Regions from separate parts of the Kribbella sp. NPDC023972 genome, predicted to be linked through region 2. Evidence: riboswitches for the same ligand, from Rfam matches in the RefSeq annotation. Region 2 holds a riboswitch; each other region holds the start of a gene.
What was found. A riboswitch is a leader RNA that binds a small molecule or an ion and turns the genes downstream of it on or off. The one in region 2 is predicted to bind ZMP and ZTP.

Region 1 (3,243 bases), 130 kb from region 2:
TGCGGACGCGTTCCTCACCGAGGCGGGCCGGGTCCACGACCAGTGGATGGGCATCGAGGCCGGCCGTACGGCGTCCAGCTCACAGCGCACGTACGCCGAGAACGTCCCCGACCGCATGATCGACGGCGACGAGTCGACGTACTACTGGAGCAACGGTGCCCCGGTGGCCGGTGACGAGATCCGCGTCGATCTCGGCGCACCGCGTGCGATCGGCGACATCGCCGTACTGATGGGCAAGTCGGGCAGCCCGCAGGACTACATCCACTCCGGCGCCCTGGAGTACTCCACGGACGGTGAGACGTGGACCGAGCTGACCCGCGCGACGACCCCTGAGGTGCGTTTCACCGCAGACGTCACCGCCCGCTACGTCCGCTATCGTGCGATTGTCAACAATCCGTCGTTCTGGCTGGTGGTCCGCGAGTTCTCGATCCAGGTCACCGACGGCTCCGAGTTGGTGCTGACGGCAACAGGTACGCCGGCCGCCGCGAACGGCTCGGCGTTGTCCGACGCAGTCGACCGCAACGTGACCACTACCTACACCGCCGCGACAGCGCCCACCGAAGGGGACGCTCTCGTCATCACCCTGTCGACGCCACGACCTCTCGACCAACTCACCGTCCTCCAGGCTGACAGGTCGACCGCCCCGGGCCGGCTCGAACTGAAGACCGCGACCGGTTGGCGGCAAGCGGGTCAGATCCAGGGTGCCTACACCGCCGTGACCTTCCCCGCGACCACCGTCGAGGCGATCCGGGTGAGCTGGGCGGCTGGCGCCGTACCGCCACAGGTTCACGAGGTGATCCTGCGCCGGGCCGGCAATTAGGTTGCCCGGGGTCCGCGGGCACCTCAGGATGGCCGGGTGCTGACCGACCACTGGCCGCTGCGCCGCCTCCGGCTGACCACCGACCGGCTCGTTCTCCGGCAGCCCGGCGAGGAGGAGCTCGCCGCGCTCGCCGACGTCGCCGCGAACGGTGTCCACGAGCCGGGGGAGCGGCCGTTCCTGACCCCGTGGACCGACGCGTCACCCGCCGAACGCGCCCGGACCGTGCTGCAGGGGTACTGGAGCACTCTGGCCGAGTGGACTCCGCAGGACTGGGCGTTGGATCTCGGCGTGTTCCGGGGGACGACGCCCATCGGCATGGTCACCCTGCGAGCCCAGGATTTCGCCATCCTCCGCGAGGTGAAGACGACGTCCTGGCTCGGGCTGCCCTACCACGGTCAAGGTCTCGGGACTGAGGCACGCCTCGCTCTGCTGCACCTCGCCTTCGACGGGCTCGACGCGGAGGCGGCGTTGACCGAGGTGTTCCAGGACAATGCCGCGTCCCAGGGCGTTTCCCGCAAACTCGGCTACCGCCCGGACGGGATCTCTCGCGACGTTCTGTACGGCCGGCCGGTCATCTCCGACCGGCTCCGCCTGACCCGTGAGCACTGGCAGGCCGCCGCCCACCCGCCGGTCGAGGTCGTCGGTCTGGACGACTGCCGTTCCTGGTTCGTCGCGTAGGCTGGCCGGTGGACCGCGACTGGCGTTGAGGTGGAGAACCACCGGGGAACGGTCCGCCGGAGGATCCGGCTGAGCCGCGCGCCTGGGCACCCGACCTGTTGTCGACGCCCGAAGGAGCGCGCCGTATGGCCAAGTTGATGATCGGAACCGACCTCGCCGCCGAGCTGGTGACGAAGGCGGCTGAACGTGCCCGGATCCTGCGAGAGAAGACCGGCATCCAGCCGTGCCTGGCGACCGTGCTGGTCGGGGATGACCCCGCCTCGGCGACATACGTCCGGATGAAGCAGAACCGGAGCAGGAAGGCCGGCATCGGGTCACGCAGCGTGGTCCTCCCTGCGGAGACCACGACCGGGGAACTCGTCGCGGAACTGACCCGCCTGTCCAAGGATCCGGAGGTGCACGGGATCCTGCTGCAGCATCCCGTGCCCGCGCACATCGACGAGCGGGCCGCGTTCGAGGCGATCGACCCAGCCAAGGACGTCGACGGGGTGACCATGCACGCGTTCGCCGCGATGGCGTTCGGCGAGCCCGGCTTCCGGTCCTGTACGCCGGGCGGCATCCTGCGGCTGCTCGAGGCGTACGACGTACCGCTCGCCGGAGCGCACGCGGTCGTCATCGGCCGCAGCCCGATCCTGGGCAAACCGGCCGGGATGTTGCTGCTGGCATCGAACGCCACCGTCACCTACACCCACTCGCGGACCACCAACCTGCCCGAGATCGTCCGGACCGCGGACATCGTGGTGGCGGCCGTCGGCAAGGCGAACTTCGTCCGGGGTGACTGGCTGAAGCCGGGTGCGGTGGTGGTCGACGCCGGGTACAACGAGGGCAACGTCGGTGACGTCCACTTCGACGAGGCGGCCGAGGTGGCGAGCCTGATCACGCCGGTCCCGGGCGGCGTCGGGCCGATGACGATCGCGCTGCTGCTGGAGCAGACCGTCGACGCCGCCGAGAGGGCGTCTGGCGCACAGTCCGAGACGGCTGTCCACTCTCTGGCTGCTCTGCCCTAGGGTTGAGGTAGACGACTAAGGAGGCAGGCACGTGGCGGTACGGGCGATCCGGGGTGCCACCCAGCTGGAGGTGGACGAGCGCGAGCACCTGCTCGAGCGCTCCGCCGAGCTGGTGAAGGCGGTCCTGGAGGCGAATGATCTGGACCACGAGGACCTGATCAGCATCCTGTTCACCGTCACGCCCGACCTGCGCTCGGAGTTTCCCGCCGTGGCCGGGCGGCAGATCGGGCTGACCGACGTACCGCTGATGTGCATGCAGGAGATCGACGTCCCGCACGCGCTGCCGCGGGTGGTCCGGATGATGGTGCACGCCGAGTCGCCCCGGTCGCGGGAGAAGATCCAGCACGTCTACCTGCACGGTGCCGTCGCGCTGCGCCCGGATCTGACGGGCGCCCAGTGAGGACATGGTGACCGTGCTCATTGCCGCGCTGCCGCGCGGCGGGTCATGGGGCTTTGACTCCCGCCCTTCCCTCGTCACTCCAGTCGCTTCGCTCCCTCCGCTCCTCAGTCCAGGCCGGGAGGCCCCGTGACCGAGCTTCGCGGGCCGGTCCGGGTCGTCGGCGCCGGGCTGATCGGTACGTCGATCGGCCTCGCGCTGGCCCGGTTGGGTGTGGTGGTGGAGCTGGTCGACGCCGATCCGGACAACGCGCTGATGGCCGAGCGGATCGGGGCCGGCTCGCGGCTGGTCCAGATCGAGCCTCAGCTCGTGGTGGTCGCCGTACCGCCGGATCACGTCGG
Region 2 (3,243 bases):
TCAGCGGCGGCAGCGAGAGAATGGCGAAGAACGCCCCCTCCGCCGCCAGTCCGGTGACCCGGTAGCGCAGGCAGACCCCGACGGTCTGCGTCAGCAGCTTCCAGGTCGTCGCGGGGATCTTGCGGACCCATGCCAATGAGAGGGAGCTCCCACCCGTGGGTCCTGCCCCAGAACGTGCCATACCGCTTACCGTACTGACATGGCGGACCCTTTCGCGGTAACGAACCAGGCTCCCCCACTGCGGGGGGTGAACTTCTTCACTCGGGACACGGCCCTCGGTGACGCTCTGCGTCCGTACGCCGATCTCGCGGACGATCCCGGTCTGCACCGGATCGGCGAACTGGCCGGGTCCGAGGAGGCACTGTCCCAAGCACTCCCGGCGAACCAGAACCCGCCCGTTCTGCGCACCCATGACCGCTACGGGCACCGCATCGACGAGGTCGAGTTCCACTCGTCGTGGCACTGGCTGATGGAGCAGGCCGTCGGCTTCGGCCTCCAGGCGGCGCCGTGGACCAGCGACCGGCCGTCACCGCACCTGACCCGCGCGGCCGGCTTCTACCTCTGGTCCCAGGTCGAGTCCGGTCACGGCTGCCCGATCTCGATGACGTACGCCGCCGTACCCGCGCTCAAGGCCGACGAGCAGCTCGCCAAGGAGTGGATCCCGCACCTGGCTTCCACCCAGTACGACGTACGCCGGCTGCCCGCGGGTGAGAAGAACGGCGCTCTGGCCGGGATGGGGATGACCGAGAAGCAGGGCGGGTCCGACGTCCGGGCGAACCTCACCACCGCGACGCCTACCGGCAGCGACGGCGAGTACCAGCTGAACGGGCACAAGTGGTTCTGCTCGGCGCCGCAGGTCGACGTCTTCCTGGTGCTGGCTCAGGCGCCGGACGGGCTGAGCTGCTTCGTCGTACCGCGGGTGCTTGCCGATGGCAACCGGAACGCGTTCGCGCTGCAGCGGCTGAAGGACAAGCTCGGCAACCGGTCGAACGCGTCCAGCGAGGTCGAGTTCCACGGCACCGTCGGCTACCGGCTCGGCGACGAAGGCGCCGGTGTGCGCACGATCATCGAGATGGTCGCCGCGACCAGGCTCGACTGTGTTCTCGGGTCCGCTGCCCTGCAGCGTCGGGCGCTGGTGGAGGCCGTCTGGCATACCCGCCACCGGTCGGCCTTCGGCGGGCTGCTCGCCGACAAGCCGGCCATGCAGAACGTGCTGGCAGACCTCGCACTGGAGAGCGAGGCCGCCACGGCGCTGGCGATGCGCCTCGCGGCGGCGGTCGATGCCTCGGTCAGCGGTGACGAACAGGCCGCGGCATTCCGGCGGATCGCGCTTCCGCTCGCGAAGTTCTGGGTGTGCAAGCGGACGCCGTTCATGGTGGCGGAGGCGCTGGAATGTCTTGGCGGGAACGGGTTCGTCGAGGAGTCCGGGATGCCGTTGCTGTTCCGGGAGTCGCCGCTGAACTCGATCTGGGAAGGATCGGGCACCGTGAACGCGCTCGACGTGCTGCGGGCGCTCCGGCGGCCGGAGTCGTTGGAGGCTTGGCTGCTCGAGGTGGGCGCGACGCGGGGTGCGGACGGGCGGTTGGATGCCGCGGTCAACGACGTTCTGCAAGCGCTTGCTGATCTCGACGGCGCCGAGGCGGGGGCTCGCCGGCTGGCCGCCCGGATGGCCTTGTGCCTACAGGCGTCACTGCTGGTGCGGCACTCGACACCTGAGGTCGCCGATGCGTTTGTGGCGTCGCGTCTGGCGAACGACTGGGGCGGCGTCTTCGGCACCCTCCCACGTACGACGCCGTTCGCGTCGATCACCGATCGCAGCCTCTGACGCTGACGCGATAGGGTGAGCGCGTCGCGACTGGCGCGCTGAGGTGGAGAACCACCGGGGAGCGAAGACCGTCGGCACCGTGCGCCTGGGTGCCTTCGACCCACTGCAACCGCAGGAGAGACAACGATGACTCAACCCTTCGATGCCGCCGCCGCATCGGCCGCGTACCGCAACGCGCTCGAGGTGATCGGCGCGGTGGAACCCACCATCGCCGGCGCGATCAAGGCCGAGCTGGCCGACCAGCGCTCGTCGCTCAAGCTGATCGCGAGCGAGAACTACGCCTCCCCCGCCACCTTGCTGACGATGGGCAACTGGCTGTCCGACAAGTACGCCGAAGGCACCATCGGGCACCGCTTCTACGCCGGCTGCCAGAACGTCGACACGGTCGAGCAGGCGGCGGCCGACCACGCGAAGGCCCTGTTCAACGCGCCGCACGCCTACGTCCAGCCGCACTCCGGGATCGACGCGAACCTGGTCGCCTTCTGGGCGATCCTGGCCCAGCGGATCGAGTCCCCGGCGCTGGCCGAGGCCGGCGCCAAGCACGTCAACGACCTGACCGACGAGGACTGGACCAAGCTCCGCAAGGCGCTCGGCGACCAGAAGATGCTCGGCATGTCGCTGGACGCCGGCGGTCACCTGACCCACGGTTTCCGGCCGAACATCTCCGGCAAGATGTTCCACCAGAGCTCGTACGGCACCGACCCGGAGACCGGGCTGCTCGACTACGACAAGGTCGCCGCGACCGCTCGTGAGTTCAAGCCGCTGATCCTGATCGCGGGCTACTCGGCGTACCCGCGCAAGATCGACTTCGCCAAGATGCGGGAGATCGCCGACGAGGTCGGCGCGACCCTGATGGTGGACATGGCCCACTTCGCCGGCCTGGTCGCGGGCCGGGTCTTCACCGGCGACTTCGACCCGGTGCCGCACGCGCACGTGACCACGACCACCACGCACAAGTCGCTCCGCGGCCCGCGTGGCGGCATGGTGCTGTGCCAGCCGGAGTACGCCGACGCCGTCGACCGCGGTTGCCCGATGGTGCTCGGCGGCCCGCTCAGCCAGACCATGGCCGCGAAGGCGGTCGCGCTGGCCGAGGCCCGGCAGCCGTCGTTCCAGGAGTACGCGCAGGCGGTCGCGGACAACGCGGTCGCGCTGGCCGACGGCCTGATGAAGCGCGGCGTCAAGCTCGTCACCGACGGCACCGAGAACCACCTCGTGCTGCTGGACGTGTCGTCGTACGGGATCACCGGCCGGCAGGCCGAGTCGGCGCTGCTCGACTCGGGCATCGTGACCAACCGGAACGCCGTACCGCGGGACCCGAACGGCGCCTGGTACACCTCGGGTGTCCGGATCGGCACCCCGGCGCTGACCACGCGTGGTTTCGGGGCCGACGAGTTCGACCGGGTCGCCGAGCTGATCGT
Region 3 (3,243 bases), on a different contig from region 2:
ACGTGTTGTCCGTACGCGCCGCGGTAGTCGGCTGACATGGCGGTCGGGGTCAAGCTGCCGACGGTGCTGAGACCGTTCGCGGGTGGTGCCGAGCGAGTCGAGGTCGACGGCACCACCGTCGGCGAGGTCGTCGCTGCCCTGGACCCAGTCCTCCGCCGGCGGCTCACCGACGAGCAAGGCGCCGTCCGCCGCCACGTCAACATCTACCTCGGCAACGACAACATCCGCGACCTCGACGGCCTCAGCACCCCGCTGAAGGACGGCGACGAGCTGATGATCCTGCCGAGCGTCGCAGGAGGCTGACGCCTGCTGGATCAGTGCCTGAACAGGCGGGTGCCGGTGTGGGACAGGGTGATGCCCAGGGAGGCGCAGGCGGCGGCCACGTCGGGGGAGCGGAGTGAGCCGCCGGGTTCGGCGAGGTAGCGGACGCCGTGGCGGTGGGCCTCGATGATGTTGTCGACGAAGGGGATCGCGCCGTCCGAGACCATCGCGACATCCGTGAGCGGGTCGGTCGAGCGGGCGGACCACCAGAGGTCGGCCTTCTCGCCGGCCAGGCGGGTGCAGTCGATCCGCGACTGCTGGCCGGCGCCGATTCCGATCGCCATCGCGTCCTTCAGCATCACCACGGTGTTGGACTGCGTGTACCGCGCGACGATCATGCCGAGCAGGAGATCGCGTGCGGCGGTCTCCGGCAGGTCCGGATCCAGCATCGAGCGAGTCAGCGGCAGGTGGTCCCGGTGCTGCGTCAATCGCAGTCCGTACACCTCGCGGACCTCCGCGTCGGCAGGCTCGAAGGTGGGATCCGCTTCGAGCACGAGGAAGTTGCCGCGCTTCTTGCCGGCCAGGACGCCGACGACGCCTTCGTCGTACCCGGGAGCGATGATCCCGTCGCAGACAAGGCGCCGGAGCCGGTCCGCGAGTTCAGCGTCGACCGGGTGCGACACGGCGACGAAATCGCCGTACGAGGACTTGGGATCGGCATCTCGGGCTCGCACATAAGCAGCGCTGACCGTGTCGGCCAAAGCGGCTCCCGCGGGGGAGACATGCTTGAACGACGCCGCCGCAGGTAGGCCGAAGGTGCTCGACGCCTCCCGGACCAGTTGCCACGCGGTGAGCGCGTCAAGAAGGTTGATGTACGACGGGGAGCCGCAGACCACCGTGAACGGCCATTGGCCGAGCGGCGTGACGGACGCGGATTGGTGTGGATTCATGCCGTAGCGCAACTGCATCGGACACCTCCGAAACTCGGAGGCGCCCAGGCGGACGACGCCTTGTCTGATGGGTCCGCTCCCCGGTGGTACTCCACCCTCGCCAGTCGCGGTTTCGGCGGCAGCCTATTGCACGAAGGCGCGGTGGTCGCCACCGCTGTGGCGAAACACATGGCTAACGCCAGGTGCCCGTCCAGTCGTAGAGCGGAGCGGTGGTCGCGTATTCCCGCAGGTAGCTGATCCGGCCGCCTAGGTGGCTGACACCCAGCCGTAGATGTTGCCGGGGCGGCCGGCGTCCTTGGCCTTCTTGGGGTTGAACGGCCCGTGCTTGCGGACCTTGTCGCCGGAGTTGCCTTCCACGGTGGTGATCTTGCCGTTGCCGACGGCAACCACAACGCCGGTGTGCACGCTGGTGCTGGTGTTCTGCGGCCCGGTGCCGTACAGGACGATGTCGCCCGGTTTCATCCCGGTGTTGCCGGAGTGCGCGCGGCCCTTGCGCTGACCCCAGTAGTAGATGTCACCGGTGAAGGCGTAGTTCGGGATGTTGATCCCGGCCTTGCGCCAGGTCCAGGTGGCGAAGTGGGCGCACCACGCGTTACAGGTGCCGTAAGGGTTGCAGTTGCTGCCGGGTGGGGTCTCGCCCTGACCGATCTCGCCGTTGGCGGCGTTGACGATCTTCGTCCGGGTGCCGGCGGCTTCAGCCGTGACCGGGACCGTGCCCAGCAGGGCAAGGACGACACCGGCCAGTACAAGTCGCAACGAGGGGCGCATCTGAGGTGCTCCATTCTGATGATGGGACAAATCCCCCAACGGTCCGCAATCGCAGTATGTAATTATCTAACATCACAAAGCAATGACGACGTTGTTAATTTACGACGGAATAGAGTGAGGCCATGGTCGATGTGAAGCCACGCAGCCGGACAGTGACCGATGGACTCGAGGCGACCGCGTCGCGCGGCATGCTCCGGGCGGTCGGGATGGGAGACGACGACTGGGCGAAGCCCCAGGTGGGGGTCGCCTCGAGCTGGAACGAGATCACCCCGTGCAACCTGTCCCTGGACCGGCTGGCCAAGGCGGTCAAGGAAGGCGTGCACGCCGCCGGCGGGTACCCGCTGGAGTTCGGCACGATCAGCGTGTCCGACGGCATCTCGATGGGCCATGTCGGCATGCATTACTCGCTCGTCAGCCGCGAGATCATCGCCGACTCGGTCGAGACCGTGATGGAGGCCGAGCGACTCGACGGCTCGGTGCTGCTGGCCGGCTGTGACAAGTCGCTGCCCGGCATGCTGATGGCCGCCGCCCGGCTCGACCTCGCCTCGGTCTTCCTGTACGCCGGCTCCATCATGCCGGGCCGGCTCGGCGACAAGGACGTCACGATCATCGACGCCTTCGAGGCCGTCGGCGCCTGCGTCCGGGGACTGATCACCAGGGAAGAGGTCGATGCGGTCGAGCGCGCGATCTGCCCCGGTGAAGGTGCCTGCGGCGGGATGTACACCGCCAACACGATGGCCGCCTCCGCCGAGGCGCTCGGGATGTCGCTGCCCGGGTCGGCCGCGCCGCCCGCGGTGGACCGGCGCCGCGACGGCTATGCCCGCAAGTCCGGCGAGGCGGTCGTCGGCCTGCTGGAGAAGGGGATCACGGCCCGCCAGATCCTCACCAAGGAGGCGTTCGAGAACGCCGTCGCCGTCGTGATGGCGCTCGGCGGCTCGACGAACGCCGTACTGCATCTGCTCGCGATCGCGCGGGAGGCCGAGGTCGACCTGACCCTGGACGACTTCAACCGGATCGGCGACCGGGTGCCGCACCTCGGCGACCTCAAGCCATTCGGCCGCTACGTGATGACGGACGTCGACCGCGTCGGCGGCATCCCGGTGGTGATGCGGGCGCTGCTCGACGCCGGCCTGCTGCACGGCGACTGCCTGACCGTGACCGGCAAGACGATGGCCGAGAACCTGGCCGCCATTGCGCCGCCGGACGTTGACGGCGTGATCATCCGCGCACTGGACAAGCCGATCCACGGCACCGGCGGCATCAC

Region 1: another riboswitch for ZMP and ZTP. It lies ahead of AB0F43_RS23625 (bifunctional 5,10-methylenetetrahydrofolate dehydrogenase/5,10-methenyltetrahydrofolate cyclohydrolase); the one in region 2 lies ahead of AB0F43_RS24245 (glycine hydroxymethyltransferase).
Region 3: another riboswitch for ZMP and ZTP. It lies ahead of AB0F43_RS37590 (5-aminoimidazole-4-carboxamide ribonucleotide transformylase); the one in region 2 lies ahead of AB0F43_RS24245 (glycine hydroxymethyltransferase).

What each region holds. Positions count from the first base shown of each region.
Region 1 covers NZ_JBEZZH010000006.1:44,542-47,784, forward strand. Annotated here, with positions in the region: gene AB0F43_RS23615 (beta-N-acetylglucosaminidase domain-containing protein) at 1-820, shown strand, start outside; gene AB0F43_RS23620 (GNAT family protein) at 857-1,498, shown strand; ZMP/ZTP riboswitch at 1,504-1,593, shown strand; gene AB0F43_RS23625 (bifunctional 5,10-methylenetetrahydrofolate dehydrogenase/5,10-methenyltetrahydrofolate cyclohydrolase) at 1,624-2,505, shown strand; gene aroH (chorismate mutase) at 2,537-2,905, shown strand; gene AB0F43_RS23635 (prephenate dehydrogenase) at 3,032-3,243, shown strand, end outside.
Region 2 covers NZ_JBEZZH010000006.1:176,153-179,395, reverse strand. Annotated here, with positions in the region: gene AB0F43_RS24255 (YhjD/YihY/BrkB family envelope integrity protein) at 1-181, opposite strand, end outside; gene AB0F43_RS24250 (acyl-CoA dehydrogenase family protein) at 200-1,825, shown strand; ZMP/ZTP riboswitch at 1,842-1,923, shown strand; gene AB0F43_RS24245 (glycine hydroxymethyltransferase) at 1,952-3,243, shown strand, end outside.
Region 3 covers NZ_JBEZZH010000018.1:33,215-36,457, forward strand. Annotated here, with positions in the region: gene AB0F43_RS37580 (exo-alpha-sialidase) at 1-35, shown strand, start outside; gene AB0F43_RS37585 (MoaD/ThiS family protein) at 37-303, shown strand; gene AB0F43_RS37590 (5-aminoimidazole-4-carboxamide ribonucleotide transformylase) at 315-1,229, opposite strand; ZMP/ZTP riboswitch at 1,247-1,329, opposite strand; gene AB0F43_RS37595 (CHAP domain-containing protein) at 1,458-1,979, opposite strand; gene ilvD (dihydroxy-acid dehydratase) at 2,102-3,243, shown strand, end outside.